2 regions of the Bacillus sp. SRL543 genome follow, and region 2 is predicted to be linked to the other one. Evidence: predicted binding sites of a transcription regulator. Region 2 holds the regulator's gene; the other holds the start of a gene.
The links. Region 2 encodes NrdR, which represses ribonucleotide reductase genes. Its sites were predicted from a motif close to AACACNATATATNGTGTT; they were not measured.
Positions count from the first base shown of each region.

Region 1: the regulator NrdR is predicted to act here: its motif matches at 9,810-9,827, upstream of AC4E8B_RS17390 (vitamin B12-dependent ribonucleotide reductase).

Region 1 is NZ_OZ481794.1:3,381,535-3,397,524, forward strand. It holds gene AC4E8B_RS17335 (SIMPL domain-containing protein) at 1-10, shown strand, start outside; RNA gene ssrS (6S RNA) at 52-234, opposite strand; gene AC4E8B_RS17345 (hypothetical protein) at 360-521, shown strand; gene efp (elongation factor P) at 584-1,141, opposite strand; gene AC4E8B_RS17355 (M24 family metallopeptidase) at 1,166-2,227, opposite strand; gene aroQ (type II 3-dehydroquinate dehydratase) at 2,229-2,669, opposite strand; gene AC4E8B_RS17365 (YqhR family membrane protein) at 2,748-3,263, opposite strand; gene AC4E8B_RS17370 (DUF1385 domain-containing protein) at 3,512-4,456, shown strand; gene AC4E8B_RS17375 (SA1362 family protein) at 4,504-4,884, shown strand; gene AC4E8B_RS17380 (patatin-like phospholipase family protein) at 4,976-5,863, opposite strand; gene splB (spore photoproduct lyase) at 5,964-6,989, opposite strand; gene AC4E8B_RS17390 (vitamin B12-dependent ribonucleotide reductase) at 7,129-9,678, opposite strand; gene AC4E8B_RS17395 (lipoate--protein ligase family protein) at 10,035-10,871, opposite strand; gene AC4E8B_RS17400 (rhodanese-like domain-containing protein) at 11,112-11,495, shown strand; gene gcvPB (aminomethyl-transferring glycine dehydrogenase subunit GcvPB) at 11,720-13,183, opposite strand; gene gcvPA (aminomethyl-transferring glycine dehydrogenase subunit GcvPA) at 13,176-14,522, opposite strand; gene gcvT (glycine cleavage system aminomethyltransferase GcvT) at 14,537-15,643, opposite strand; glycine riboswitch at 15,761-15,838, opposite strand; glycine riboswitch at 15,842-15,929, opposite strand.
Region 2 is NZ_OZ481794.1:3,690,622-3,706,611, reverse strand. It holds gene ytaF (sporulation membrane protein YtaF) at 136-771, shown strand; gene coaE (dephospho-CoA kinase) at 793-1,407, shown strand; gene AC4E8B_RS18940 (glyceraldehyde-3-phosphate dehydrogenase) at 1,644-2,675, shown strand; gene speD (adenosylmethionine decarboxylase) at 3,242-3,622, shown strand; gene AC4E8B_RS18930 (hypothetical protein) at 3,965-4,366, shown strand; gene nrdR (transcriptional regulator NrdR) at 4,472-4,930, shown strand; gene AC4E8B_RS18920 (replication initiation and membrane attachment family protein) at 5,039-6,436, shown strand; gene dnaI (primosomal protein DnaI) at 6,449-7,375, shown strand; gene AC4E8B_RS18910 (putative sporulation protein YtxC) at 7,608-8,474, shown strand; gene thrS (threonine--tRNA ligase) at 8,887-10,818, shown strand; ribosomal protein L20 leader region at 11,137-11,263, shown strand; gene infC (translation initiation factor IF-3) at 11,410-11,913, shown strand; gene rpmI (50S ribosomal protein L35) at 11,930-12,130, shown strand; gene rplT (50S ribosomal protein L20) at 12,156-12,515, shown strand; gene AC4E8B_RS18885 (DUF1294 domain-containing protein) at 12,602-12,871, shown strand; gene AC4E8B_RS18880 (TVP38/TMEM64 family protein) at 12,935-13,507, shown strand; gene AC4E8B_RS18875 (sigma-w pathway protein ysdB) at 13,622-14,023, opposite strand; gene AC4E8B_RS18870 (dUTP diphosphatase) at 14,190-14,678, shown strand; gene AC4E8B_RS18865 (M42 family metallopeptidase) at 14,795-15,880, shown strand; gene sspI (small acid-soluble spore protein SspI) at 15,956-15,990, opposite strand, start outside.

The DNA of each region.
Region 1 (15,990 bases), 310 kb from region 2:
TGTATATTAAAAAAAGCAACAGCCGATTGGCCATTGCTTTGGGATAACATGATAAGTGCCGCAGTTGCCGCCGATTTATATGGAGTTTCAAACCTGCTCCAACAGGTGGGTGTCCGCAGGAATTCTTTCCGGGTGTCCTCTGTATAGAGGCATGCCGTCCTGATTCCGATATAGGGCTCCCTATTACTACATAAAGGTTGAAACTTCATATACAAACGAACAACGCAGCCTGTATTAATTATATTACAATAACATTACTAAAAAGGCAATAGCTTTAAGCCATTTTTTCATAAGCTGGGCTCTAAAAACGCATACTAAAGAGAGTTCGGCAAAACGAGGACCGAAAGGGTGGCTACTGAATGGTAAATGAAAATCATGATAAATTTTTAAAAGAGCAGCGGGATCCGGACCAATATCTTGGCGGAACAAAAAGCAACAGCAAGCCGGCATCCTCTGACCCGGAATATAATAATCCCGGAAATACCGATCAGTCTCCAGGAACGACCGGAAGGAAGCTTTAACAGTTTAAATCAAAAAATACCCGCTGGCATAATGCCACGCGGGTATTCCTTTTTTTCACTGATTACGCCCTTGATACATAAGAGCTTTCAGTTGTGTTGATAATCAGGACATCTCCCTGGTTAATGAAGAAAGGAACTTGTACAATCAGGCCGGTTTCCAGTGTGGCAGGCTTGGTTCCGCCAGAAGCAGTATCACCTTTGATTCCCGGCTCAGTTTCTGTCACTTCAAGCTCGACAGTGTTTGGAAGTTCAACACCAAGCGTTTCTTCCTGATACATCATGATCTGGACTTCCATATTTTCTTTAAGGAACTTCAGCTCATATTCAATTGAGTTTTCCGGCAGTTCAATTTGCTCGTAAGACTCGTTGTCCATGAATACGTGCTGATCGCCGCTTGCATACAAATATTGCATCCTGCGGTTGTCGATCTGGGCCTTTCCTACTTTCTCGCCGGCACGGAAAGTTTTTTCCTGGATAGCGCCGGTACGGAGATTGCGGAGCTTTGAACGAACAAACGCTGCGCCTTTCCCTGGCTTAACATGCTGGAAATCCATTACTCTCCAAATGCCGTTATCTACTTCGATCGTCAATCCTGTACGAAAATCATTTACAGAAATCATGTGTTATGTCCTCCTAATATGCAATTACAGAATGATTAGTTCTTTAGTTGAATGAGTGAGCTTTTCGTTATGGTCCTTTGTAATGATTGTATCATCTTCAATGCGCACACCGCCAAGACCAGGGATGTAGATGCCAGGTTCGACTGTGACGACCATCCCTTCTTCAAGGATGACATCAGATCTGGATGCAAGCCCGGGCCCCTCGTGGACCTCAAGACCGATTCCATGCCCTGTCGAATGCCCGAAATACTCTCCATAGCCTTTGCTGCTGATGTGGTCACGGGTCAGGGCGTCGGCTTCTTTCCCGGAAATGCCCGGCTTGATGCCCTCGAGCCCCTTCAGCTGTGCTTCAAGGACAATATGGTAGATGTCTTTCAGCTTGCTGTCAGGCTCACCCACAGCAAGGGTACGGGTAATGTCGGATACATAGCCATTATAATAGGCGCCGAAATCAAGTGTAACCATATCCCCTTTTTCAATCACCTTATCGCTTGCCACTCCGTGCGGAAGGGCAGATCTGTATCCGGAAGCAACAATGATGTCAAAAGAAGAAGATGCTGCACCTGCTTTTCTCATAAAGAATTCCAGTTCATTCGAAACCTCCAGCTCTGTCCTGCCGGGGCGGATATAGTCCAGAATATGAGTATATGCCCTGTCGGCAATGCTCGCAGCTTCCTTTAATATCTTAATCTCTGAATCAGTCTTAATCAAGCGTAACTTTTCAATTGCCCCGCTTACCGGAACAAGCTCTGCTTCCACTGCTGCTTCATAGGCTTTGAAGGAAGCGAACGAAACATGATCCTGCTCAAAACCCAGCTTCTGGATCCCCAATTTCTTGGCCTGTTTGGCCGCCTCTTCCACAATATTGCCTGAATGCTGGACGATCTCAAAGCCTTCACATTGCTTCCCCGCCTGCTCTACATAGCGGAAATCGGTAATGAACTGTGCCTTTTCCCCGCTGATCAGCACCAGACCTGCAGATCCTGTGAAACCGGTTAAATATCTTCTGTTATAATTGCTTGTAATCAGCATGCCATCGATTGAATGCTGTCCAAATGCAGAACGCAGCTTCTTTAATTTCTCCATCCTAATTTCTCCCCTTTTCCATTAGTGCGGCAAATGCCAGCTCATATCCCATGTGCCCCAGTCCGACGATCTGCCCCGCCGTAACCGGTGCGGTGACAGACACATGGCGGAACGGCTCACGGGCATGGATATTCGATATATGTACTTCAATGACAGGCACATTGATGCCTGCTATGCAATCCCGGAGGCTGTAGCTGTAATGCGTAAATGCCCCAGGATTAAAGATCACGCCATCAAACCCCGCTTCGTTCGCTTCGTAAAGCTTGTCGATAAGCGCTCCTTCATGATTGGACTGAAAGGCTTCCAGTTCTGCCCCGTTTTCGCGGGCCAGATCGGCAATCCGCCCTTCCAGCTGCTTCAGTGTGGTCCCGCCGTAAATCCCGGGCTCCCTTTTGCCCAGCATATTCAGGTTCGGCCCGTTTAATAGTAGTATTTTTTTCATAATCAGGCTCCCGTGAAAAAAAGAATGTCCATAAGAACATTCTATCACAATTGAAATCGGCAGCACACCGAAAGCATATTATGTTGCCGCTTCTTTTTCCTTATCTTCCCTGAACCTGATTTCATTTTCTTCATAAGAAATGGAGAAGCCGACGAAGACCCCATAAAGAATATAAAAACAGACAGAGGCAATGATTGTATTTTTGTCCAGGTCCCTCAGCGGGCTGATGCCTGGAAATATGGGATTCAGCACAAGAAAGACAAGCAGGAATAGAGCAATTCCGTAGCCTGCCCCTGCAAAGATGCTTTTGATCTTTCTAAGTGCGGCATAGTAGATGATTGCTGCCCCGATGGAGACAATCCCGATGAATACAAGCGAAATGACCGTCCCGAGCCACGTCTTCTTCCATCCGCCTATAGCCCAGGGCTCAAGGATGACCCTTGGATGGATTTCGGTCAGGTTAAAGACATAAGCCAGATAAGCCAGCCCGCTCCAAAGCACTCCTCCGACAAATCCAGTGATGATGACCATAGCCATGAAGGACATAGGCTTTTCCCTTTGATTCTGCTCAAGCTTTTCATGTTCTTCCTTCATTATTCCACCTCCATTGCCTTAGTATGTCCATGGCTGTTTTTTCAATCACATCTATTCAAAAAAATGAAGATTCACCGGCCGCGATCCTGAAAAAATCTTACTTTCGCTCCGCTCTAGAGGTTTTATCCGTTTTTTAGTAGAATAAATATAGGTACATTCAGCTTATGCAAAAAGTGCCTTGCAGGCACGATCCACTTTTTTTCAATATGCTGTTTCGGCCCAGTACACAATAGGTTGGTGTTACATATATGTCTAAAGATCAAAAGCCCGTTTATGGCGGCCAGGCGGTTGTTGAAGGCGTCATGTTCGGCGGCAAGCATCATTATGTTACAGCTGTCAGAAGGAAGGATGAGTCTATCGAATACTTCCATCTGCCGAGAAAATCGAACTCATCCCTCCGGACAATCAAGAAAATTCCCTTTTTAAGAGGGATAGCAGCCATCATTGAAGCAAGTGCGAACGGTTCGAAGCACTTGAATTTCTCAACAGAGAGATTCGATCTTGATCCAAGCGAGGATCATACCTTAAAAGAACAGGAGCCGTCCAAGCTGACCATGTGGCTCGGCGTGGCAGCCATCGGCGTCATTTCCTTCCTGTTTGGAAAATTCATCTTCACCCTTGTTCCGGTATTCCTGGCGGCCCTGACAAAGCCGATTTTTTCAAGCGATTTTTCACAGGTATTGATAGAAGGATTTTTCAAGCTCATTCTTCTCCTTGGCTATATTTATTTCGTTTCATTGACCCCGATCATCAGGCGGGTGTTTCAGTACCACGGTGCAGAGCATAAAGTAATAAATGCTTTTGAGAACGGCAAGGAGCTGACAGTCGAAAATGTTCAGGCCCAGTCCAGGCTTCATTACCGGTGCGGAAGCAGCTTTATCCTCTTCACCGTCATTGTCGGCGTCTTCATCTATATGTTTGTGCCGACCGACCCGCTTTGGGTCAGGATTTTAAACCGCCTTGCCCTGATACCAGTCGTTCTCGGGATATCATTTGAGGTCCTTCAGCTGACGAATAAGGTGAGGCATGTGCCTGTCCTGAAATGGCTCGGCCTTCCCGGGCTCTGGCTTCAGCTTCTGACGACCAAAGAACCGGATGATAAACAGACAGAAGTTGCCATTCTTTCGTTTAACGAACTGCTAAAAAAGGAAAAGGAAACCGAGGACGCTAATAAAACAGAAGAAATTGTATAATATATAGTTTAAAAGCAAGGGAAAATGCTCATCATGCTCATAGGGAGGTGGCTTTTTTGAATAACCGGACTTCATTGTATATTGTTGCCGGCCTCATCGGCCTCGCAATAATCGGAATAATAGGCAGATTGGTGAACGATCCTGCCGGTTTTTTGCAGAGCATTGCCGTAATTGCCCTCATTGGTGCTGCCGTATACTTTCTGTTTCGCCGTTTCTACAAAGCTGGCCCTATGAAAAAAGAGCAGCACGCATTTGTTAAAGCAGCTAAGAAATCAAAAAGGAAATATCAGAAAGAACCTGGCGGCACCAAGAAGGCAAGTGTCGGGTCGCTCACATCCTTGAGGAAAACAAAAGCCCGCAAGTCTCCATCTCATTTAACCGTCATTGACGGAAAAAAAGGCAAAAAAAAGAACCGGGCCACTCTTTGATGCCCGGGGCTGATTAGTATTCACTCCTGCAGGCTGTATGCGGCCGGCCAACAGAAGCACTGCCAATATAGGGCAGTGCTTTTTAATTCCCTCAATAGGTCCATTGGGAAAAAAACTTCCTGGCTGACTGCCTCCCGAGCTCCAGCAGCTCTTCTTTCCTTTCAGCGGTAAGGCCAAATTCTGTAGAGACGATGCCCTCTGTCGGAACAAAAATGATATTTTTTGCATGCTTCCGTGAAATATAGCGTGCATCATGTGCATCCTTCATCGTTTCAAAAAGGGCCTCATACAGCTGGATCGCATTATTGATTTTATTTTTCTCCCTATTCAGGACATCATGGCTCAGCTTGATTCCAAGTACTGGCCGGAGCTTTTTGACATTTTCCTTATCAAAGAGCCACATCGGAAAGTTGCTCAGCACTCCTCCATCGACTACGACACTGGTTTCCCCTTCATATGACTTCAGCTTGACCGGTTCAAAAAAGTAAGGAAGGCTGCAGCTCATCCGGATGGCCTTCGCTACTGAGAATCGGCCCGGGTCGATACCGTAGCTCATTAGATCATCCGGAAGGACGACAAGCCGCCCGTTCGTCAGATCTGATGCAATGACCCGAAGTTTCTGTGGCGCAAGGTCGCCAAATGTCCGGATCCCCCTTGCAGCAAGTTTCTCTGCAATCCACTTTTCCAGCTCATGGCCTTTATATAACCCAAGGCGCCAATACAAAAGCAGCCATTTAGCTGCAGAAAATGGCAGCAGCGTCCTCCTGGCATCCAGCAATTTCTTCAAGTCAAGTTCATTCATCAGATCGAACATTTCACTGCTTGTGTAACCTGCAGCAGAGAAGCCGGCCACTATGGAACCTGCGCTTGTGCCGGCCACCCGTTCGAAGCGGAATCCTTTCTGCTCAATGATCTCCAGAGCGCCGATCAGCGCAAAGCCTTTGATCCCCCCGCCTGAAAAAACGCCGTCTATATACATGCAAGCCACTCCCGTCGATGATAACTGCTTGATACATCTTTAATACGGTACGGGCAAAAATAGTACGGCGGACAAATTAATTCTTTAAGTTAACATCAAGTTAAGTAAAATACTGGACTTCCGCTTCCGGAAAAAAGGAATGGACATAGCTCCGGATCGTTTCTTCCATTTCCTTGGCTTCATCATTCTGGTATACATATTTTCCTATCCCATAGCGGCCCCACTTATACTTCCTCTTCTCTTCATCCATTTCCAGCTTCGTTTTCGGATAGCGCTTTTCTATGACCTTCTTGGCAGGTTTTGTGAAACGGTGCTGGATGAGCTCAAAAGTGAGGTCTTTCAGTTCTATGCCATCGAGCGACTGCTTCAGCCTTTCAAAAAGCTCATAATAGCCTTCTTTCCAGTTTTCATGAAGATAAATCGGCGCCACAATAAAGCCAAGGGGATATCCTGCACCCGCAACCTTCCTGGCCGCTTCGAGCCGTTCATCGAAAGTGGATGTGCCGGGTTCGAAATTCTTGATTACATATCGTGAATTAACGCTGAAGCGGAACCTTGTCTTGCCGTTATGCTTGGCATCAAGCAGATGGTCGACATGGTGGTACTTAGTCACAAAGCGGAGCCTTCCATACTCTGTCCCGCCGATGAATTCAATCGTCCTTTTCAATGAGTGCGTCAAATGGTCAAGCCCTACAATATCCGAGGTACAGGCGGCTTCAAATCGGGTGACTTCAGGGGCCCGCTCTTCCATATATTTTTCAGCCTGGGCAAAGATATCCTCAAGGTTTACATAGGTGCGGATATACGGCTTGCTCCCAAGGGTTGTCTGCAGATAGCAGTAATGGCAATGCCCCATGCATCCTGTTGCAAGCGGGATGGCATACTCGGCTGACGGCTTGGACGTATCGAATTTAAGCGTCCTCCTGATTCCTACTACGAGTGTCGATTTTGCATTCCGGTACTGCTGAAGCTCATTATTCCCCGGGATGCCGCGCACCTGGTTGTGGGAAGTGGTTTCGCGGATTTCAATGCCAAGCTCCTCAAATTTTTCCTTCAGTTCCTTCCCCAAAGGATATTCAAGCGCTTTCGGTTCTATATACACAAGCTGCGGCATGAATGGTTTCATCTTTATAACCCCGTTTCTGTTATTCTTGGCTGCCGGCATGTCTCCGGCACTTTTTTGTAGTATGAGCTTTTTTGGGATGAAACCGAAAAAAAGAGGACGGAAAAATTTTTCCATCCTCTTTTTACAGTTTATGAAAATTTTACAAGCCGCATTTCAACTGGGCATTGCAGTTTGTGCAGGTATTGCAGCCGCCGATTTCTTTTACCTTGCCCTGGCGGCAGACCGGGCAGGTGTTGCCTACTTCAGAGCCTATGGTTACATCTGTCGATCTGAGGTCACTGATTGTGTCAACCAGCACAACACGCTGCTTCGGCTTTTCTTCTTTCGTTTCTTCCTCATCGAAGGTGTTTTCTTCCGCTTTTAGCGTAAGGACCTGCGAGTCGCGGGAACCGTCGACATAGACTGTTCCGCCTTTCGCTCCGCCGCGGTACAGGCGTTCATACACACCTTCCACCTGTTCAACACTATAGCCCTTTGGTGCATTGACCGTCTTGCTTATAGAACTGTCAATCCAGCGCTGGATGACACATTGAACATCAGCATGCGCTTCAGGGGAAAGCTCCATAGCGGAAATAAACCATTCCGGCAGGTTCTCAGGATCTGCGTCAGGGTTCTGGTCCAGATACTCTTGTACGATATCTGCCTTAACCTCAATAAACTTCCCTAACCGGCCGCTCCTGAAATAAGAGAAGGAGAAGTATGGCTCAAGCCCTGTAGACACCCCGACCATTGTACCTGTGGATCCTGTCGGTGCTACAGTCAGCAGATGGGAATTGCGGATTCCTTTTTCAAGGATGGACTGTCTCACATCTTCTGGCATTTTCTGCATAAATCCAGTCTCTGTGAAGTTCTGGCGGAGTCTGCTTGTTTCTTCATCCGTTGCCCCTGTAAGGAACGGGAAGCTGCCTTTTTCGCCTGCGAGCTCAACAGAAGCTTTATATGCGGTCACAGCAATCGTTTCAAATACTTTGTCGATCAGTTCATTGCCTTTTTCTGAACCGTATTCTGTTTCACAGTAGATCAGCAGATCATGCAGTCCCATGACGCCAAGTCCGACACGGCGCTCTCCTAATGCCTGCTTTTTGTTTTCTTCAAGGAAATATGGCGTGGCGTCAATGACATTATCCTGCATGCGGACACCAACTTCAACAGTGCGGGCCAGCTTTTCAAAATCGACTGTTTTGTTTTCCTTGTCTGCCATTTCAGCAAGATTGACTGCGGCCAGATTGCAGACTGAGTATGGCGCCAGAGGCTGCTCTCCGCAAGGGTTCGTCGCTACTACCTTCTGTCCGTATGCCTGTGCATTTGTCATATCATTCGCATTGTCGATGAAGAAAATGCCCGGCTCTGCTGAATAGGTTGCACAGATATTGATCAGATTCCAGAGCTCTTTTGCCTTGATTTTGCGGTAGGTGCGCACTTTATGGCCAAGCTTCTCCCATTCGCGCACATCGCCGATTTTATGCCATTCTTCATTGTAGATCTTCATAGTATCGGCATCATATGACTCCACATCAGGGAAGCGCAGCTCGTACTCTGCATCTTTTTCAACAGCATCCATGAAGTCTTTTGTCAGGCACACGGAAATATTGGCGCCTGTCAGGAACTCCGGATTATGGACCGTGTAATTGCCTCCGGCAGCAAGCTTGTTTTCCGCATCCCTGATGATTTTCTCGTTGAACCCGCCAAGTCCGGGGATCTGCTTATAGTTGATGATTCCCTGATACATATTGGTTTCCTGCTCAGTCAGAGGGGTGAACTTCAGCTTTTCGCTGGCATACCGCTTGATTGTTTCATCCTGTGTGTTTTCCAGCAGGAAACGGAGGATGCGCGGGTTCTGCATTTTCGAGATGATGAATTCGATGATATCAGGATGCCAGTCGGTGAGCATAATCATTTGCGCACCTCTCCTTGAACCGCCCTGTTCAACCAGATGAGTCAATTTCGCAATGTCATCAAGCCATGAAACCGAACCGGAGGATTTGCCGTTCACTCCGCGTGCAAGCGTGTTGCGCGGCCTTAAGGTCGATCCGTTTGTTCCGACGCCGCCGCCCCTGCTCATGATTTCCATTACCTGTTTGCGATGCTCTGAAATCCCTTCGCGGGAATCCTGCACAAACGGCATGACATAGCAGTTAAAGTAAGTAACATCCGTATCCGCGCCAGCGCCGTAAAGCACCCTTCCGGCAGGGATGAAATTCAGGCTGACAAGTTCTCGGTAAAATTTCCCGAACCATTCTTTGCGCTTCTCTTCTGTTGCCTCTGCAGCTGCCAGGCCTGTCGCATTTCGCTTTGCAATCTGCTCATAATAGATTTCAAGCGGCTTCTCGATCACATCCAGCGATTTCGTAATCACCGGTTCTTCCGGATTATCAAGGACGCCGCGGAATTCTTCCTCCACCAAAACTCTGGCTGTCTTGTTCTGCCAGTCAATCTCCTGGATGAAGCCAAGGCCGCGGGCAGGAAATTTTGGATCTTCTTTGACAGTCAGGACGACGAAGTCCCCGTTTGCCAGAGTGATCTTTTCTGTATCCTTGAACGTATAGCGGTCCAGCATGACCAGCCGCGAAACCCCTTTATGGGTGATTTTCATATCAGGGGTGATCGGATGCACCTGGGGGAATAGGCGGATATCCTTGTTTAATTGTTCGATGTTCACTTTTGCTTTTTGTCCTAGAACGACAGACATACACACAGCTCCTTCAATGTATCTTCCTATTTTTAATAGAAAGCCAAGCTTCTATTTGTTTTTTTGAATACCCTAAAGTTATCATATATAAAACCCCAAAATCAATATATAGTATATAAAATATTTTCGACACCACTATATATTGTATTTAAGGTCAAATCAATTTGATTTTGTCAAACTCGAGAAAAACTAGATTTCAGAGATAAGAAGAGATATTGTCCGATTAATGACAGTAAACGATTATTTTCGGCAAATTTCGGGGCTTGCGTTTTAGATGCAGCCCCCTTGGAAAAATATTCTTAATTTGGGTATACAGAATTCAGCATCAAACAGAAAAAAAGCGACAGGGCCGCTTTTTATCTTTTAAAATTCCATTCATCGTTTTCGTATCGGTCTTTTGCAATTTTGTTCACATAATCCATTTCTTCAGCCGAAAGCTCATAGTGTTCGAGATGGATGCCAAGTCCTTCCTCAAATCCCTTTCTGAAGGCTTCCTTTGCCTGCCCGATCGTGACTTTGTCCTTGCTCAGCTCGTTGATGGCGACTGCTTTGCTTTTGAATGCTCTCTGCATCCTTTCCTTCACACGGTCATTCGGATACTTGAACAAGCTGAAAAGCTTATCTTCATCAAGGTCGAGCAGGATGGATCCGTGCTGGAGGATGACACCCTTCTGCCTTGTCTGGGCGCTTCCGGCAACCTTTCTCCCCTCAACAACAAGCTCATACCAGCTTGGTGCATCGAAGCATACTGAAGAACGCGGGTTCTTCAGCGACTCCCTCTCCTCAGCCGTCCTGGGGACAGCAAAGTATGCATCCATCCCCAGGTTATGGAACCCCTTAAGAATTCCCTCAGAAATCACCCGGTAAGCCTCAGTAACGGTTTTCGGCATTTCAGGATGGTCTTCAGAAACGATGACGCTGTAGGTAAGCTCATGTTCATGCAGGACGCCCCTTCCGCCAGTCGGACGGCGGACAAACCCGAGGCCGTGCTGTTTGACGGCGTCCATGTCGATTTCCTTTTCCGCTTTTTGAAAATAGCCGATTGACAGTGTTGCCGGATCCCATCCGTAGAAGCGGATGACAGGCGGGATCTTCCCCGCGCTGTTCCACTCGAGGAGTGCCTCATCCAAAGCCATATTGAAAGATGGGGAACCAAATCCCGAATCAATAAATCTCCAAGTTTCTTTTGCCATATGTAACCCTCTTTTTCATGTTATGAGTCTTGCACATGTTTTCTAGTCTATCAAAATGGACGGAAAAAACAAAGCAAACAGCCCTTGCCTAATATTTTAATTTCCCTTCTCGCCGGCTTTCTCTCCAGCAAGTCCGAAAACGTGAGAAATACATGAATTTTACAGGAATTCCTTTACTCACATGCCTGCCGGCTTATATAATAAAAACTGGCGTAGCTATACGTGAAAGGAGAAGTCACATTGGAAACACTTTATATTCTGTTAATCATTATCGGGGGCTTTGTTACCTACTCTGTTGTTACATGGCTATATCAGCGCAAAGTCGTTAAGACGCTGACAGAGGATGAATTCCGCGCAGGATACCGGAAAGCTCAGCTCATTGATGTCCGCGAGCCGAATGAATTCGATGCCGGCCACATCCTGGGGTCCAGGAATATCCCGTTATCCCAGATGAAAATGCGCATGAAGGAAATCCGCCCGGACAAGCCTGTTTACCTGTACTGTCAAAGCGGGATGCGGAGCGGGCGTGCTGCCCAGTTCTTATACCGAAGGGGCTATAAAGACCTCCACCAGCTGCAGGGCGGCTTCAAAAAATGGTCAGGCAAAATCAAAGCGAAGAAATAAGGGAAGCACTTCCCTTCTATACATGAGCAAAAAAGGGTCCAGCCTAAGGCAGGACCCTTTTTTCTTGTAATCGCATTCAGCATTTTGAAACGGTGCATTCCAATCCTCAAAAGAGGGTGCGTGAAACAAACGAACCCAAAATCAGCACGTAACAGACTAAGCCCAAAGAAAAAAGGCGAAGCACAGCGCCAATGCTGTGTTTCGCCCCTAAATACAAAACAGAACTATGCTTCTTTCTTGTACCTGAGGACCGGTTTTCTTGCAGCCAGTGTCTCATCCAGGCGGCCAATGACCGTTGTATGCGGCGCTTCCTGCACGATTTCCGGATTTTCCTCCGCTTCCTTGGCAATCTGGATCATGGCTTCAATGAAGCTGTCCAGCGTTTCTTTTGACTCGGTTTCAGTCGGCTCGATCATGATGCACTCTTCTACATTCAGCGGGAAGTAGATGGTTGGCGGATGATAGCCGAAGTCGAGCAGGCGCTTCGCAATATCAAGTGTCCTGACGCCAAGCTTTTTCTGGCGCTTGCCGCTGAGGACAAACTCATGCTTGCAGTGCCTGTCGAATGGAAGATCATAATATTCCGCAAGGCGCCTCATCATATAATTCGCATTCAGGACAGCGAATTCTGTTACATTCTTCAAGCCGTCCGGCCCCATTGTGCGGATATAAGTATAGGCGCGCACATTGATGCCGAAGTTTCCATAATACGGTTTGACCCTTCCAATTGATTGCGGGCGGTCATAATCAAGTACAAATTCCCCGCCGCGCTTAGCAACGATCGGTTTAGGGAGATATGGTATCAGGTCTTTCTTGACACCAACCGGACCTGAGCCGGGCCCTCCCCCTCCGTGAGGCCCTGTGAATGTTTTATGGAGATTCAGATGGACAACATCGAATCCCATATCTCCAGGGCGCGCTTTGGAAAGGACAGCATTCAGGTTGGCGCCGTCATAATAAAGCTTTCCGCCCGCCCCATGGACAATCTCGGCCATCTCAAGGATGTTTTCTTCAAACAGGCCAAGTGTATTCGGGTTCGTCAGCATCAGGGCAGCCGTATCCGATCCGACTACACGGCGCAGATCTTCAAGATCCACAAGGCCATATTCGTTTGATTTTACCGTCACGGTTTCAAAGCCGGCTACTGTTGCAGAGGCAGGATTGGTTCCATGCGCTGAATCAGGGACGATAACCTTGGTCCTGCCGGCATCCCCGTTCGCTTCGTGGAAGGCCCTGATCATCATTAAGCCAGTCCATTCCCCATGCGCACCTGCTGCAGGCTGCAGCGTTACTTCGTCCATTCCGGTAATTTCAATCAAGTGCTCCTGCAGATCATACATCAGCTCCAATGCACCCTGGACAGAGCTTTCTTCCTGCAGCGGATGGATATGGGCAAAGCCGTTGAAGCGTGCCACATTTTCATTGATCTTCGGATTGTATTTCATCGTGCAGGATCCCAGCGGATAAAAGCCTGAATCCACACCATGGTTTCTTTTGGACAGGGCGGTATAATGCCTCATGATGTCCAGTTCCGATACTTCAGGAAGCTCAGGCTCTTCTTCACGAAGATATCCTTCAGGCAGCAATTCAGACAAATCCACTTCAGGTACATCCAGATCCGGAAGGCTGTAGCCTGTGCGGCCCTGCTTGCTTATTTCAAAAATCAGCGGCTGGTCTTGATTATGCATGGTAATCCCCCAATTCTTTAACAAAAGTATCGATTTCTTCTTTCGTGCGAAGCTCTGTCACGGCAACCAGCATATGGTTTTCCAGTGAAGGATAGCTTCTGCCAAGATCATAGCCGCCGATGATTTCTTTATCCAGCAGGCTCTTATTGACCTCCTTGACTGGTGCATTCAGCTTTACGACAAATTCATTAAAGATCGGGCCCTCAAAAGCGAGCGCAAATCCGGCCTTCTTGAACTGATCCATGGCATAGCGTGCTTTCTGCATATTCTGGACAGCGATTTCCCTGACGCCCTTCTTGCCGAGGGCTGTCATGGCGACAGATGCAGCAAGAGCGTTCAGTGCCTGGTTAGAGCAGATATTGGAAGTCGCTTTATCACGGCGGATATGCTGTTCCCTTGCCTGAAGGGTAAGAACGAAGCCGCGGCGCCCTTCTTCATCAACCGTCTGCCCGACAAGGCGGCCCGGCACTTTTCTCATCAGTTTGGTGGTGACCGCAAAATAACCGCAATGAGGTCCCCCGAATGCTGTCGGGATTCCAAACGGCTGAGCATCCCCTGCCACAATATCAGCGCCAAACCTGCCTGGAGGCGTCAATGCGCCCAGTGAAAGCGGATTGCTTGATACAACGAACATGGACTTATGGGCATGGATGACTTCCTCCAGCTCTTTAAGCGGCTCTATGCGCCCGAAGAAGTTAGGGTATTGAACAATGACTGCAGCTGTATCGCTGTCCATCTGTTCCTTCAATGCATCCATGTCTGTGATGCCGTCATTATGCGGGATTTCGACAACCTCGATATATTGCCCCTTGGCATAGCTCCGGACAACATCCTTCGATTCCGGATGCACAGCCTCAGAGATCAGGATCTTCTTGCGGCGCGTCTGGCCGGCCGACAGCATAGCTGCCTCAGCGAGCGCTGTCCCGCCGTCATACATGGAAGAGTTGGCCACATCCATTCCTGTCAGCTCGCAGATCATTGTCTGGAATTCAAAGATGGCCTGCAGCTCACCTTGGGAAATCTCCGGCTGATACGGCGTATAGGCCGTATAGAATTCAGAGCGGGAAATGACGTGGTCTACAATCACCGGCATATAATGATCATAGACGCCGGCTCCAAGGAACGAAGAATTGGACCTGAGGTCGGCATTCTTCGCTGCAAGCTTAGTAAGCTCCTTCAATAATGCCGTTTCCGGCTTTGCCGGTTTGATATTATACTCTCCCTTAAACCTGACAGCTTCAGGTATATCACTGAACAGTTCATCGATCGAGCTTGCCCCGATTTTCTCAAGCATTTCTTTTTTGTCAGTTTCGGTCATTGGCAGATAGCGATGCGTCATGTTTTTCCCCTCCGTCACTTCTTATCTCTTTTATAAAAAGGTGTGGCAGCTACAGCTGCCTTCAGCCGTTTGCCGCGGATTTCAATTTCTACCTCATTGCCAAGCTCCGCATATTGGGTCTTGATCAGGGCAAGGCCGATGTTCTTCTTCAGGGTCGGTGACTGTGTGCCTGTCGTCACTTCGCCGATCTGCTCTCCATTCGCCAGCACCGGATAGCCGTGGCGCGGGATTCCCCTGTCAATCATTTCAATTCCGACCAGCTTTCTCGGCACACCGTTTTCCTTTTGCTGCTTAAGGACAGGCTTGCCGATGAAATCTGCTTCTTTATTAATCTTTACAGCAAAACCGATTCCGGCTTCAAGGGGGGTAATGTCAGGCGACAGCTCCTGCCCATACAGTGCAAGGTTTGCTTCAAACCTCAGGGTGTCACGGCAGCCAAGCCCGCAAGGCAGCACACCTTCTTCTTTACCGGCTTCAAGGATATCATTCCAGAGGCTCGGAGCATCATCCGAATGGCAGTAGATCTCAAATCCATCCTCGCCTGTATAGCCGGTGCGGGAAACGAGCGCTTTCTTTCCTTTCAGATCCACTTCACTGCTGAACTTGAAAAAGCCTATTTCGCATAGATCTTTTTCGCCTGCCAGCTTCTGGAGAACTCCTTCAGCTGCAGGTCCCTGCAAGGCAAGCTGGGCAGTCTGCTCGGAAAGATTCCTGATGTCAGCGCCCTCGATCAGATGATCTTCAAGCCACTGATAATCTTTTTCTATATTTGCCGCATTGACAACCAGGAGGTAATGGTCGTCCTCAAATTTATACACAAGCAAATCATCAACAGTCCCGCCGCTTTCATAGCACATTGCGGTATACTGGGCACCGCCGCTTTTCAGCTTGGAGATATCATTGGTCATCATTTTTTGCAGGAAATCCAGGCTGGCTTGCCCCTTCACTTCTATCTCGCCCATATGGGATACATCGAACAGACCTGCTTTTGTTCTGACCGCTTCATGCTCATCTTTGATGCCTGTGAACTGCACTGGCAGATCCCAGCCGCCAAAATCGATGGTTTTTGCTCCAAGCTTCCGGTATTCCTCATATAATGGTGTACGTTTTAGCTGCGACATTCACTTGTCCCCCTTGATCCAAATAATAAATACAAGATTGCTAACCATAAGGCCTGAGAGCCTGAAGGTTTTGGGCACGAAAAAAGGACAGAGCAATCCCCCGTTCCTAACGAGGGTCTCTGTCCTGGCACCTGAAAGTTTACCTTTTACCGGTTTTCCCCTTTGGTGGCTTCCTAAACGAAGCACTCTCCAGAGCCGCGTCCAACAAGGGTTCTTTTGCCTGAGAGATTCACATGAATGCTTGCTCCTTCGGCGCTGTATACACAGTCTCTCCCCTTATTCTCATCCGCATTTATAATTTTTTCCAAAATGGCCATACTATTCAATGAAGAATCTGCAGCTTTCAT
Region 2 (15,990 bases):
GGCAAAGAACGCCTTTTATTCCCTGGCGCTCTATGCTTGTGTCCCTGGGCAAGCCGCTTCCGCATTTCGTTTAACATTGGATTGGCTTCTTCCATATACTATCCTAGCGATTTACAGGAGGAAGGAGCATGATCCATGGTACACACTCTCTCACTTCTTATGCTTGCATTTGCTGTCAGTCTTGACAGTTTCAGTGTTGGCTTGACATATGGGTTAAGGAAAATGAGCATACCCCTTAAGTCGATTATGATTATTGCCTGCTGTTCGGCTATAACGCTTATAACAGCAATGACCATCGGCCATGTGATCGAGAGTTTTCTCTCACCTCAAGCTGCCGAGAGTCTTGGCGGAATCCTTTTGATTCTCCTTGGAGCCTGGGTCTTATACCAGTTTTTCCGTCCGGAAAAATCAAAGGATGTACTTCCCCACGAAAAAACGATTGTTAATTTTGAAATTAAATCATTAGGTCTTGTTATAAACATCCTGCAAAAGCCGTTGGCTGCCGATTTTGACAAATCGGGCACGATTACAGGGATAGAAGCATTTATGCTGGGCCTTGCCTTATCTTTGGATGCATTTGGAGCCGGGATAGGAGCCGCTATGCTGGGCTATTCTCCTGGCTATCTAGCCGCCGCGGTGGCTGCGATGAGCTCGCTTTTTGTTTTTGCTGGAATGAAGATCGGCGCCATTTTCAGCCACAGCAGCTGGGTGCAGCGGTTTTCTTTCATACCTGGGCTTTTGCTGATTGTCATTGGAATCTGGAAAATATAACGAGTCTGGAAAGGACAGAATATGCCGTTAGTAATAGGGTTGACCGGAGGCATCGCCAGCGGAAAAAGTACCGTATCCGCCATGCTGATGGAAAAAGGGATTACGGTCATTGATGCAGACTTGGAAGCAAGGCTTGCGGTTGAAAAGGGCGAAGAAGCCTATGATGGTATTGTCAGCCGCTTTGGAACCGAGATCCTGCAGCCAGATGGAGAAATTGACCGTACAAAGCTAGGCGCTATCATTTTTCACAATGAAGAGGAACGGCTTGCTCTTAATGCGATTGTCCATCCTGCTGTCCGTAAAAGGATGCTGGAGAAAAAAGAACAGGCCATCCAAAAAGGGGAGCAGCTTGTAGTGCTGGATATACCGCTGCTGTTCGAAAGCAAGCTGGAACATTTGGCTGATAAGACATTGCTTGTTTATACAGATGGGGAAACTCAGCTGAGGCGTCTGATGAACCGGAATTCTTTAAGTGAGGAAGAAGCGGAGGCACGAATCAATTCTCAAATGCCTCTTCCTGAAAAAGTAAGGCTGGCAGATGCCGTCATTAATAATAATGGCACCATTGAAGAGACGAAGAAGCAGTTGTTGGGGCTGCTGGACCTGTGGCTGCCGGAGGAAAAGGGGAAGAGCTGATGCCTTCCCTCTTTTTTATGCTTAATGAAGCTAAATGTTTATAGCTTTTGCTTTGGTCTTTCCGTTCATAAAAGGTGTGAAGCAGACTATATTGAATAAGGTCCAAAAATGTTATTCTGAATAATTAGACTTTTTGAAAATGTGCACAATCATGAGCACAAAAGTTTTTATATATGTTATACTAATCGTAAGGATAAACAGCTAAAGTATAACACTTATTCGGAAGGGGCCGTATAATGATGGCGAGAATAGCGATTAATGGTTTTGGAAGGATCGGAAGAATGGTGTTCAGAAAGGCAATTATGGAGGAAAATCTTGAAATTGCAGCAATCAACGCCAGCTATCCTGCTGAAACTCTGGCTCATTTAATCAAATATGATACGAATCACGGTATGTTTGAAGGCGAAGTGATTCCTGAAAATAATGCAATAATCGTAAACGGGAAGCGCATCAGGCTGCTGGCAAGCAGGGATCCCCTTGAGCTCCCGTGGAGGGACCTGGAGATCGATATTGTCATTGAAGCAACAGGCAAATTCAATTCCCGCGAAAAAGCAGCGCTCCATCTAGAGGCGGGAGCTAAAAAGGTTATACTGACTGCCCCGGGTAAAAATGAGGATGTTACTATTGTGATGGGAGTAAATGAAAGCGCATTAAATATATATGAGCATGACATCATTTCTAACGCATCATGCACCACAAATTGCCTGGCGCCTGTCGCAAAGGTGCTTGATGAAAAATTCGGGATTGAAAACGGACTGATGACGACCGTCCATGCCTACACAAACGATCAGAAAAATATCGACAATCCTCATAAGGACCTGCGCCGTGCACGGGCATGCGGACAATCGATTATTCCGACATCGACAGGAGCCGCCAAAGCCCTTTCCCTAGTACTCCCCCAGCTGAAGGGCAAGCTTCACGGAATGGCCCTCCGTGTCCCGACGCCAAATGTGTCGCTGGTTGACCTTGTGGTGGACCTGAATAAAGAAGTGACGGCCGACGAAATCAACGATGCCTTTGAAGCTGCAGCAAGGGGAGGCATGAAGGGCATTTTGGATATCACAGAAGAGCCGCTCGTATCTGTCGACTTTAATACAAATGAACATTCTGCCATCATTGACGGCCTCTCAACAATGGTTATCGGCCCCAACAAAGTAAAGGTGCTCGCCTGGTATGACAACGAATGGGGCTACTCCTGCCGAGTCGTCGACCTCGTTAACTTTGTCGCAGGAAAAATGACTAAACTAACAGAAGTAAAAGCAGGCTGACAACACTGAGAAATTGTAAGCTGATGCTTGTTTATTAAAGCACGCTTGTTTTAGAAAACAGGGGGAACGGAAGAAATCTTCCGTTCCCCTGTTTTTATTTTTTTGTACTAGGCTTTTGCCTTTAAAAAAATTTTAAAAACCAGTTGATTGCAGTGGAAGGCACGAAGACTCCTGCGGGATTGCAGCGGCAAAGCTGAGACCCCGCAAGAGCTTGCTCTGAGGAGGCTCAGCGCCGCCCCGCGGAAAGCGAAGTGCCTGGAACGGAAATCAACCTCCCCATACCTATGGCTAACCCTTAAAAAACCAGCTTTTTGAGATTTATTCCAGTCTTTTTCCATCTATTAATTAAGATAAAATACACATCTAAAAAAATCAAAAACTCCTGTTGCAAAAAAAATATAAACAAAGTATACTATTCCTCGTGAACTTCTTGAATTTTGGCAGTGATGGCTACTTAAAGGGTTAGGACCTCTCTGGACTAACTTTCCCCCGTGGTAGTTATTGGCCAGTAAAAATGAAGAAGCTCATTAATTCGCTTGTATTTTTAAAAAGGGGGAAATTTGAATATGGAAACAATGGGCCGTCATGTTATTTCAGAGCTATGGGGCTGCGATTTTGAAAAGTTGAATGATATGGAATTTATTGAGCAGACATTTGTGGGGGCTGCATTGAAGTCAGGTGCAGAAATCCGCGAAGTCGCGTTCCACAAGTTTGCGCCGCAGGGAGTAAGCGGAGTGGTAATCATTTCCGAGTCTCATCTAACAATCCACAGCTTCCCGGAGCATGGCTATGCAAGCATTGATGTATACACATGCGGAGATCTTGATCCTAACATTGCTGCAGACTATATTGCGGAAGAGTTAGGCGCTCAAACGCGTGAGAATATCGAAATTCCTCGCGGCATGGGTCCTGTTCAAGTTAAGCAAGCTCAAGCAAACGCACTATAAAAATGACAAACTGATAAATTGACAAATCAAAGGGGTGTATCCGTACACCTCTTTTTATATTGGCCGGACAGCAGGTCAGAACGATCTCAAAAAAATAAGATAGTTTTTACAACTGCGGTTACTGTCTAGCAGCTGCGCCTGCCCCCTCCAGGTCACAAGCTGACTCTCCCAAAAAGACAAAGAACGCCTTTCCGGGAGGATCGTGTTGAGGCCCCCAGGAAGCTAATCATGCATACGCTGCCACAGGACGTGGCGTTCTTAGTCTGCGTTCCATTTTTGGCAAGGCGCTTGCGCTTTTCTTGTGTTAAAATAAAGAAAAGTGATAACTCGGAGGGTGAATGGATGTCAATTTTTCGGACAGTTTTCGGCCGCTTTCAAAAACAGTGTGAAACAAGTGAAAGCCATCGGGATGAGAATCTGCGGACAAGATACTATAAGGCCAGCTTTAATAAGGCTTTTGAAACTGCAGAAAACGTTCTGCGGAAGGATCCCAGCGTGAAAATGATCAGCTCTGCCAAGGAGCATGGAGAAATGGCTGCGGAAATCACCCGCGGCAGAAAGTACTTTGCCATTATCACCATTGTGTCTGTAAGGGGAATGGAGTCTGCCATTGATGTAAATATATCGACTGAGCAATTTTCCCCTACTGGAGCATTTCCTGCCCTGAAAAAGGAAATCACAGGTTTCTATAGCAGGCTGGATAAAGAGCTTACATATCTTGGTTCCGGCAGGAATGCTGAATAGCGGAAGCTTGTACCGCTGATGTGTTTTTTATATGATAGAAACAGAATGGCCTTCGTGCAGAGAAACGGCCAGCAAGTACATGAATGAGGATACGGAGCTGATTGTATGAAATGCCCTTCATGCCAGAATAACAATACACGCGTCCTTGATTCCCGTCCGGTCGATGACGGCCGTTCCATTCGCAGAAGGCGGGAGTGCGAGAAATGCGGCTATCGCTTCACCACGTTCGAGAAGGTGGAGGAGATACCCCTCATTGTCGTAAAAAAGGAAGGCACACGCGAGGAGTTTAGCCGCGATAAGATGCTGAGGGGCCTGATCAAGGCCTGTGAAAAACGCCCTGTTGCCCTTAAGGAGCTTGAAGAAGTGACATCAGAAGTGGAGAAGGAGCTTCGCAGCCAGGGGGTTTCTGAAATAAAAAGCGAATTTATCGGTGAAATGGTCATGGACAGACTGGCCAAAATTGATGAGGTTGCTTATGTCAGGTTTGCCTCTGTTTACCGGCAATTCAAGGATATCAACGTATTTATCGATGAGCTGAAAGAATTGATCAAAAAAGAACAATGATTTTTTGGAAGTGATGCACTGAGGTGCCTGCAGCCAGAGCCGAGCTAAAGACTGTCTTTGGCTCTTTTTTTGGCTGGTTTCCCGAAGATCGTAGAAAGGTTGGCAGCTATGACTCAGCATTGGCAAGAAATGCTTCCGATTGACCGCTATGCAGTGGCCGCGAGCGGTCTTTTGCATGATTATGACCGAAAGGTGCTTACGTTGCTGTACCAGCCCTTAATCGGGGCATCCTGTCTCAGTTTATATATGACGCTATGGGCTGAACTGGAGGAAAACAGGCTCTGGTCTCAATCAAATACCCATCATAGCTTGATGAATTTCATGGGGATGAACTTAAAGGAAATCTATGAAGCAAGACTGAAGCTTGAAGGGATCGGCCTTTTGAAGGCGTTCGTAAAAAATGATGAAGGCAGCCGCTCTTTTATATACGAACTGCAGCCGCCGCTGAGTCCGGAGCAGTTTTTCCTGGATGGAATGCTTAACATCTATCTGTATCGCAAAATCGGCAAAAATCAGTTTCTGAGGCTTAAACGATTTTTCTGTGACCATGATTCCGGCGTGATGCAGGGTTATGACGAAGTGACTAAAGCCTTTCAGGATGTGTATGAATCAGGCCATCCTGCCGCTTTCTCACCTGACCAGGATACAGGGAGGGATGTGTCGCTTGAAGAGGGATTTACCTTCATAGGCAGAACAAGCCCTGAAGAGATAAAAATCGGAGGCTCATCCTTTGATTTTGAACTGCTTGCAGCAGGCCTGAATGAATCACTTCTTCCCAAGTCGGCGCTGACCCCGAAGGTCCGGGAGGCAATCAGCAACCTGTCCTTCCTTTATGGCATTGATGCCCTGCAGATGAAAAACATCCTGATCAGTGCCATGACGGAAGATAATGACATCAATATTGAAGAATTGAGGAAGTCGGCACGTGACTGGTATCAATTTGAGCATCAGGACCAGCTGCCGTCCCTCATAGACCGGATCCAGCCAGGCATCCATCAGGTACAGGCCGCTGAGCCGAAAACACAGGAAGAAGAATTGATCAGATATATGGAGATCACTTCTCCGCGCCAGCTGTTAAAGGATATATCCGGCGGGGCAGATCCCTCCAAGGGTGATCTGCAAATCATAGAGGACGTTATGTTTCAGCAGAAGCTGCACCCTGGCGTTGCTAATGTTCTGATTCAGTATGTTATGCTAAAGACAGATATGAAACTGACGAAAGCATATGTAGAAAAGATTGCCGGGCATTGGGCAAGAAAACAGATTAAAACGGTTAAAGAAGCGATGATGCTGGCCAAAAATGAACACCGCCAGTATCTGGAGTGGGCAGAAGGCAAAAAGTCAAAGCCTGCTTCAGCTAAAAAGCCGATCAGAAAAGAAGCGCTGCCAGACTGGTTTGATGAGCAGCAGGAAGAGCCGCCGCAAAAAGCTGCTGCCGCAGATGACTCTCAGTATGAGGAAAAAAGGCGGGCCTTGGAGGAAAGGCTTAAAAAATATCGGAAATAAGGAGGTGGCAGAATGGAAAGAATCAATGAGACACTGAGAAAACTTGCAGGCAATGAAAGCTTTCAAAAGAGGTACGAGCAGCAAAAAAAGGAAATTTTCTCTCATCCTGATGTAAAAGCTTTTCTCCAGGAACATCGTGCAGAAATTACAAATGAAATGGCAGAAAGAAGCATGATCAAGCTCTCGGAGTATGCACAGCAGAGCAAGGAATGCAGAGAATGTCCAAGCCTTGGGGAATGCAAAAATATGATGCAGGGTTATCACCCTGAACTGGTCATCAGGAGAGGGATCATTGATGTCCAATACAATCGCTGCCCGCGCAAGGTGATCCATGATGAACGGAAGAAAAATGAGAAGCTGATCCGGAGCCTGTATATTCCAAAAGAGATTGTCAACGCCTCCTTTGCTGATGTTTACCTGGATACCAGACTGGATGCAGTTGATAAAGCGGAAAGCTTCGTCGAGAATTATAAGCCGGGTACAAGGCAGAAGGGACTTTATTTTTACGGGAAGTTCGGGGTCGGCAAGTCCTTCCTGCTTGGTGCAATCGCCAATGAGCTTGCCAAGAAGAAAATCTCGTCCATGATCGTCTATGTCCCGGAGCTTTTAAGGGAAATGAAAAGCAGCATCGGAGATTCAACCTTAAATGAAAAGCTTGAGGCCATTAAGCGCGAGCCGGTCCTGATGCTTGATGATATTGGCGCCGAAACAATGTCCAGCTGGACAAGGGATGAGGTGCTGGGGCCGATCCTGCAGTTCAGGATGCTGGAGAATCTGCCAACCTTCTTTACATCCAATTTTGATATGCAGGGGCTGGAGCACCATTTGACCTACAGCCAGCGCGGTGAAGAAGAAAAAATGAAGGCGCGCCGGATCATGGAGCGCATCCGCTACCTGTCTGAGCCGGTTCTCGTTGACGGGCCGAACCGCCGTGTATAAAGAATAATGATGAAAACTGCCTTTGCAAAGGCAGTTTTTATTTTGGTGTGCAACTGTTTCCCCCCCTTTTTTATCCCCTTCTGTTCCGCATTTGCTTCTAAATTGTACAAGTTTCCCATATACATGGAATCAGGGATATTAACGAAGGAAGCCGTATGGTCAGGAAGGAGAGAATATCTCCCAGCGCTTGCTGCAGCTTCGGATATTGTTTAATAAACAAGGGGGGATATGATTGATTGAAATCATTTTCCAAAATCAGCAGGATGCGAGGAAACTGCAGGATCTCCTGGAGCTTGGACTGTCATCCTGTCATATATCAGCACTTCAACTTAAAGACGGGCATACTGTTCAGGTCAGGCAGGGCGGATTACAGGAACATGCAGACATTGTAAAAAAGGCGATTATGCATTTCATTATAGAAACTAAGCAGGATGACTGGTTCCGCAGGATTCTTTCGGAGCAGTATTTTTATGAAGATGAGGAAGAACAGCAGCAGATAATGGATATTATCCATTCCATCCTGGAGGGAAACAGGGACGATCTATCTGCGTTTCTGGAAGGTCCTGGACCGGAGGAAAGCCTTAGTGTGGCGATTGATGAATTGATGTCAGGGAACATCACTTCATTTTCGTTCGATTCTTTTGTAAAATTCCGTCTCCGCCCAATGATGGACCAGCTTGAACGGTATGCAGCGCTTTCCATTGATGAATATAAGATGGAACAGGAATACCAGATGTTCATCCATATGCTGAGGGACTTCCTGAAGGGCAGGGCCCCTAAGCGCAGTGCTGTCCATCTGTTGATGGGGGAGGAAAATGCTTTTTATGATGGCGGGCTCTCTGAGATCAAGCGGGCAGAGCTCTTGAAGATGGTAGACCGCAGACTGCTTTTTAATCATCCGGTATACGTCGATTCCGTTACAATCGCCCCGCTGCTTTCGATGGCGCCGACCGCCATATATCTTTATACAGATGAACCAGACTCTCCGCTCGCCCGGACCGTCCGGAATATCTTTGAGGAAAGAGTGTTCATCCAGCCTTTTGAAGCCTTTACAGAACTGAAAAAGGTCCTCTCTGCAGCAGGCAGGGAGAAAATCTGAAATCCCTTGATTTTTCCAAGATAAACTACTATAATAACGTACATAATAATTCAAACACCACAAATGTAGCGACGAGGACAAGGGTATTCCATTACGGTTCAAAGAGAGGGAAGCCAAGGCTGAAAACTTCCCAGCACGGATGAGATGCTTACCGCCTCCGAACAACAGCCAGGAAAAGGACAGTGACTTTGCGCCCGTATAAATAGCCGGGTGCAGCAGACGACGAAGAGATTCGCCGTTTATCATTGGCCCAAGTATTGGCTGGCGGGCATGGGACCGTTATATCCCTCACTAAGCCGGACTGCGTGATTTTTTGCGTCTGGGAATTTGGGTGGAACCACGTGTTAAATACAGCTCGTCCCTTCTTTAGGGACGGTTTTTTTGTTTTTTAATCACATAAGGAGGAATTTTCATGTCAGAAGTAATTAAATTGACTTTTCCGGATGGAGCTGTAAAGGAATTTCCGAAAGGGACATCTACAGAGGATGTGGCTGCATCCATCAGCCCGGGATTGAAGAAAAAAGCGCTAGCCGGAAAGCTGAACGGCACAATGTACGATCTTCGCAGGCCGATAGAAGAAGACGGTTCCATTGAAATCGTCACACAGGGCAGTGATGAAGCACTCGAGGTTCTTCGCCACAGTACAGCCCACTTGATGGCACAGGCCATCAAACGCCTGCACAAGGGCGCCAAATTCGGTGTCGGCCCTGTCATTGAAGGCGGATTTTATTATGATGTCGATCTTGAAGAGTCATTAACTCCTGAAGATTTGCCGCTGATTGAAAAAGAGATGGCCAAAATCGTCAATGAAAACATTGATGTGAACCGCAAGGCGGTCAGCCGCGAAGAAGCGGTCGAGTTCTTCAAGGAAATCGGAGATGAGTACAAGCTTGAACTGATTGAAGCCATTCCGGAGGGGGAAACTGTCACCCTTTATGAACAGGGCGATTTCACAGATCTCTGCCGCGGCGTCCATGTACCTTCAACAGGCAAGATCAAGGAATTCAAGCTGCTCAGCATTGCCGGCGCATATTGGCGCGGAGACAGCGACAATAAAATGCTGCAGCGCATTTACGGGACAGCGTTTTTTAAGAAAGAAGACCTGGCTGAGCATCTGCGCCTGCTTGAGGAAGCGAAAGAGCGCGACCACAGGAAGATCGGCAAAGAGCTTGATCTTTTCATGACTTCCCAGAAAATCGGCCAGGGACTGCCAATGTGGCTGCCTAAGGGTGCAACCATCCGCCGCATCGTTGAGCGCTACATCGTCGACAAGGAACAGCGCCTGGGCTACGAGCATGTCTATACGCCTGTAATGGCAAATGTTGATCTCTATAAGACTTCAGGACACTGGGACCACTACCAGGAGGATATGTTCCCTGTCATGGAAATGGATAACGAGGAGCTTGTCCTCCGTCCAATGAACTGCCCGCATCATATGATGATTTATAAAAACAGCATTCACAGCTACCGCGAGCTTCCGATCCGGATTGCGGAGCTTGGCACGATGCACCGCTATGAAATGTCCGGGGCGCTGTCAGGACTGCAGCGTGTCCGCGGGATGACTTTGAATGATGCCCATATCTTTGTGCGCCCTGATCAGATCAAGGAAGAATTCAAGCGCGTCGTCCACCTGATTCTTGAAGTATATAAAGACTTCAACATTGAAGATTATTCTTTCCGCCTGTCTTACCGTGACCCTCAGGATACTGAGAAATACTTCAATGACGACGTGATGTGGGAAAAAGCACAGTCCATGCTGAAGGAAGCAATGGACGAGCTTGGGCTTGATTACTATGAAGCAGAAGGAGAGGCAGCTTTCTATGGCCCTAAGCTGGACGTGATGGTGAAAACGGCGCTTGGCAAAGAAGAGACCCTTTCAACTGCACAGCTTGATTTCCTTCTGCCAGAGCGCTTTGACCTCACTTATGTAGGCGAAGATGGAAAGCAGCACCGCCCGGTCGTCATTCACCGCGGCGTCGTATCAACAATGGAACGCTTTGTGGCTTTCCTTATCGAAGAATATAAAGGAGCATTCCCGACATGGCTGGCACCGGTACAGGTACAGGTGATCCCTGTTTCTCCGGACGCCCATTTCGACTATGCGAAAAAAGTCCAGGAAGAGCTCCAGGCTCAAGGATACAGAGTGGAATTGGATGCCCGCAATGAGAAGATCGGCTACAAAATCCGCGAAGCACAGATGCAAAAGATTCCTTATATGCTTGTTCTTGGCGACAAGGAAGTTTCAGATAATGCGGTCAATGTCCGTAAATACGGTGAGCAGAAGTCTGAGACAATGTCATTTGATGTATTCAAGGATGCACTGAAGGAAGATACAGCGAGATAACAATTATTAAAGGGAGGCTTCGGCCTCTTTTTTTAATAGTTAAACTTTGTTAGCAAAGTTGATTTTGGGCTCATTCGTGTGAAACTCTGTTTCACACGCCTTTCAGCTGTGCTGAATATCTGGCTAAATGAGCCCGAAATCAACAACAATGTTTAATTCAGCCAATAATTATATCGATTATGAAAAAAAACCGCGAAAACTATTGCCAGAAATCAATTTCTTTGATAGAATTCAAATCGTTGTGATAAAAACATCTATTCGTTTGACATGAAAATATCATTTGTGATATAGTTACTTAGGTAAATTGAATACGGCTTTGAGGAAAAGAAGAAGCACCCGCTTCTCACCTGGCTGACGCAAAGAGCAGTTGGCAGGTTTTACGGAAACAGCTTTTAACTTGTCGTTTCGTAAGTGTGGGTGATTTCATCCGCACTTTTTTATATGTCTAAAAAGCTTTATGATGTAATATTGTCATTGTCATGCTGGATGCAGCGTGGGATTCGGTGCAGGTTCTGCAGCTTGTGCTGCTCTTGACTCAGACGTTGTATTCGCACAAAACCTTGGAGGTGGCTAACTATTAGCAAACAAGATATGTTGTTAAACGAGGGAATCCGTGCCCGTGAAGTTCGTCTAATTGACCAAAACGGCGAGCAATTGGGAATCAAGTCCAAGATTGAAGCGCTTGAAATTGCTTCACGAGTAAATCTTGACGTTGTTCTTGTTGCGCCAAATGCTAAACCTCCTGTAGCCCGTATCATGGACTATGGAAAGTTTAAGTTTGAGCAGCAGAAGAAGGAAAAAGAAGCTCGCAAAAACCAGAAGATTATCAATATCAAAGAAGTTCGCTTAAGTCCGACTATTGATGAGCATGACTTTAATACAAAGCTGCGAAATGCAATTAAGTTCCTGGAAAAGGGCGATAAAGTAAAAGCTTCGATCCGATTCAAAGGTCGTGCGATTACACATAAGGAAATCGGTCAGCGTGTTTTAGTCCGTTTTGCGGAAGCCTGCAAGGAAGTTGCAGCTGTGGAATCACATCCGAAAATGGACGGACGCAGCATGTTCATGGTCTTAGCACCTAAAATCGACAAGTAAAGAGGGGGAATTCCACATGCCAAAAATGAAAACTCACCGCGGTACTGCTAAGCGCTTCAAGAAGACTGGTTCAGGCAAACTGAAACGTTCTCACGCTTACACTAGCCACTTATTTGCTAACAAATCAACTAAACAAAAGCGTAAGCTTCGTAAAGCTGCGATTGTTTCCAAAGGCGATTTCAGACGCATTCGCCATATGCTAGACAACATTAAGTAATTTCCGAATATAGGAGGGAAAAGATATGCCACGTGTAAAAGGCGGTACAGTTACTCGCAAACGTCGTAAAAAAGTTCTTAAATTAGCCAAAGGTTATTTCGGTTCAAAACATACATTATATAAAGTTGCTAACCAGCAGGTTATGAAATCATTAATGTATGCATACCGTGACCGTCGCCAGAAAAAGCGCGACTTCCGTAAACTATGGATCACTCGTATCAATGCGGCTGCCCGCATGAACGGTCTTTCTTACAGCCGTTTGATGCATGGCCTTAAGGTTGCAGGCATCGAAGTGAACCGTAAAATGCTTGCTGAGCTTGCAGTTGCTGACGAAAAAGCATTTGCTGAATTAGCTTCTGTTGCAAAGCAGAACCTGAGCAAGTAATAAGGCTGAGGCCTTTAGAAAGCCATTCTCGCTAAGAGGATGGCTTTTTTCAATAATAAGACTATACATAAAGGGGACGGCGGATAATGGAATGGGCTGCTTTGTATTTGCTGCTGATCAATGCAGCAGGCTTTTTTATTATGAGGGCAGATAAACAAAAAGCACGGAAAAATCAATACCGGATAAGCGAAAGAACACTCTGGACCATAGCTTTTGTTTTTGGGGCCCCGGGGATGTACGCAGGCATGAACAAATTCAGGCATAAAACAAAGCATGACGCTTTTAAATACGGGCTGCCGGCGCTGAGCATGCTTGAGGCAGCAGTCTGTATATATTTGCTCGCCGTTTGGTCATAAGCGTCGATCATTTGCTATATGTTAAAGTAACATCATGATTTAACAGCAAAGAAGGTGGCACCCATGAATGAAATGCTGTCTCTCGTGTTGGCCGCCGTCCATACAGGCGGCTGGCTGTCTCCGTTTTTATTCATCCTGCTTCACGCACTCAGGCAATTTCTTTTCGTGCCTGCTGCAGCCATCTGCATGGCTGGAGGGGCGGCATTCGGCATGGTGCCGGGCGCCGCTTATTCTGCTGCAGGACTGCTGCTTGGGAATATGCTTTTTTATTGGATGCTGGAAAAAATGCCTGCTGCCCGCAGTAAGCTTTCTTCTTTGAAAAAACGCTGGTTCGGGGAGTACAGGAATCTTACCGCAGGCCAGGTGGCCGTTCTCCGGCTGATCCCTTTCGTGCACTATCATCTGCTTACCTTTTGTCTGCTCGAGCGATATAAACGGTTTGGGGAGTTTGTGAAAGGAAGCTGGGTGACCAATCTGCCAATGGCGGTTTGCTATACCATGTTTGGCGGTTTCATCAGCCGCTTTTCGCTGCCGGCCGCTTTAACAATCCTGTTGGTCCTTGGAGTATTTGTATATATGCTCAGGGAGAAAATGAGTGTCATTAAATGGCGGGAGTTTTTCAGGGAAGCTGCATAAGAACAGCAGAGCCTTCCTATTATAAAGAGGCGCCAGTCAGATGATTGGCGCCTCTTTCTTCTTTTTAAAATTGGCAAGGATGAGCACGAAATCAACTTGGAAAACTAACAGATACTAAAGTTTAATGGTGTCTGTACTTTTGCTCATGAATTCCTTGATAGGGCTTTTCCAGTCAAGCTTTGCGTTGGGATATTGCTCCGAAATCTTTCTTTCAATGAATTGGAAGTCTTCCCTTACCATTCCTTTGAGGGAGGACGGGCTGTGCGGCCATATAAAGATGGAAACAACCTCGAAAGCATTTTCCGTGGTACCCAGATATTTTTCCCCCTCGAGCAGGACGCCCTTGTACGTGATCAGGAAATTTTTGCGGACATTATTCTGGTCGTCCAGGAAATAATAGCGCTTTTGGTCATGAGCAAGCTCGAGCTTCCGCTTTGGGTTGATTATATATTTTACGCATGTGTAGATGAGAAATAAAATGAGTGCAAACAAAAGCAAGCGTATCGCCCACATCATAAAATACCTCCACTTGGTCACAGTTTTATCTTTATTTACGGATATATCTCAAAAAAGTTTCGTTCTTTTTTTAATTTGTTATAATTTTTTCTGACGGGTGTTTTTTTGGTCCGTCCCTGCCAGTGACAGAACCTGCGGGGAAGTTTGAAAGGAGAGTTTTTCTGCTATGAATATTAACAGGCTTTTTGAAATGCAAAAAGCGCTTGACCATCATATCGAGACAGAGCATAAACTAACAGAAGATAATCTATTTGAGAGGAAAATCCTTGCCCTTCTGGTGGAGCTGGGCGAGCTGGCCAATGAAACGAGGTGCTTCAAATTCTGGAGCCAGAAGCCAGCATCTGAGCCTGCTGTGATCCTTGAGGAATTCGTCGACGGCGTCCATTTCATCTTATCACTCGGGATTGAGTGCGGTTTTGAGGAATGTGCCCGCATCGAGGCAAATGGGAAGGAAGAATCACTGTCACGCCAGTTCCTGCATCTCTATCACCTGGTTGATGTATTCAAAGCTTCCATGACCCTTGAAGATTTTAATGGGCTGTTCAGTGCTTACATAAGTCTTGCAGAAATGCTTGGGTTCACTGAAGAGCAGATCGAAAAGGCGTATGTGGAAAAAAATGAAGTGAATTATGAAAGGCAGCGCCAAGGGTACTAGTACTAGCAGGGCCTTGCCTCATCATGGGAATCCGCAAGATTGGGATTTTTCTTTTTACACTTTTGGACAGTAAGGTATAATAGAGAAGAAAATAAATATTAAGGGAGTCGAAACATATGGCAAAATTGGATGAAACGCTGACGATGCTGAAAGAATTGACCGATGCAAAAGGCATTCCGGGCAATGAGCGCGAAGTTCGCGAAGTCATGAAGAAATACATAACTGAATTTGCAGACGAAGTGACAACAGATGGCCTTGGCAGCCTTGTGGCCAAGAAAACAGGAAAAGAGGGCGGACCGAAAATCATGGTTGCCGGCCACCTGGACGAAGTAGGTTTCATGATTACAAGCATTGATGACAAAGGCTTTCTCCGTTTCCAGACGGTCGGGGGCTGGTGGTCCCAGGTTATGCTTGCTCAGCGCGTCACCATTGTAACAAGCAAAGGGGACATTACAGGCATCATCGGATCCAAGCCGCCGCACATCCTTCCTGCTGAAGCCCGCAAGAAGCCGGTCGACATCAAGGATATGTTCATCGATATCGGTGCTTCCAGCCGCGAAGAAGCAATGGAATGGGGAATTAAGCCTGGTGATATGGCAGTCCCTTATTTTGAATTCACTGTGATGAATAACGAAAAAATGCTGCTTGCCAAAGCATGGGATAACCGCATCGGCTGTGCCATCGCCATCGATGTGCTGAAGCACCTTAAAGATGCCGAGCATCCAAACGTAGTATACGGCGTCGGTACAGTTCAGGAAGAAGTAGGGCTGAGAGGGGCGAAGACAGCTGCCAATCTCATTGAACCGGATATCGGATTTGGCGTGGATGTAGGAATCGCGGGGGATACACCTGGAATCTCTGAGAAGGAAGCATTGAGCAAAATGGGCAAAGGGCCGCAGATCATCCTTTATGATGCATCCCTTGTTTCTCACAAAGGCTTGCGCGACCTTGTCACAGATACAGCGGACGAAATGAATATTCCATACCAGTTCGACAGCATTGCCGGCGGAGGTGCAGACTCAGGCGCCATCCATCTGTCACATAATGGGGTGCCATCCCTGGCCATCACGATTGCAACACGGTATATCCATTCACACGCAGCCATGCTTCACCGCGATGATTATGAAAATGCAGTTAAACTCATTGTTGAAGTCATCAAGCGTTTGGACAAAGAAACTGTTGATAGAATCACTTTCGAATAAAATGTAACGGGTGACAGGCACCTATACCACTTTCAAAATTGGTATGGGTGCCTGTCACCCTTTTTCGCTGCAGCCCTATTTCAGGCTGTTTTCCAATGTGTGGAGCATTT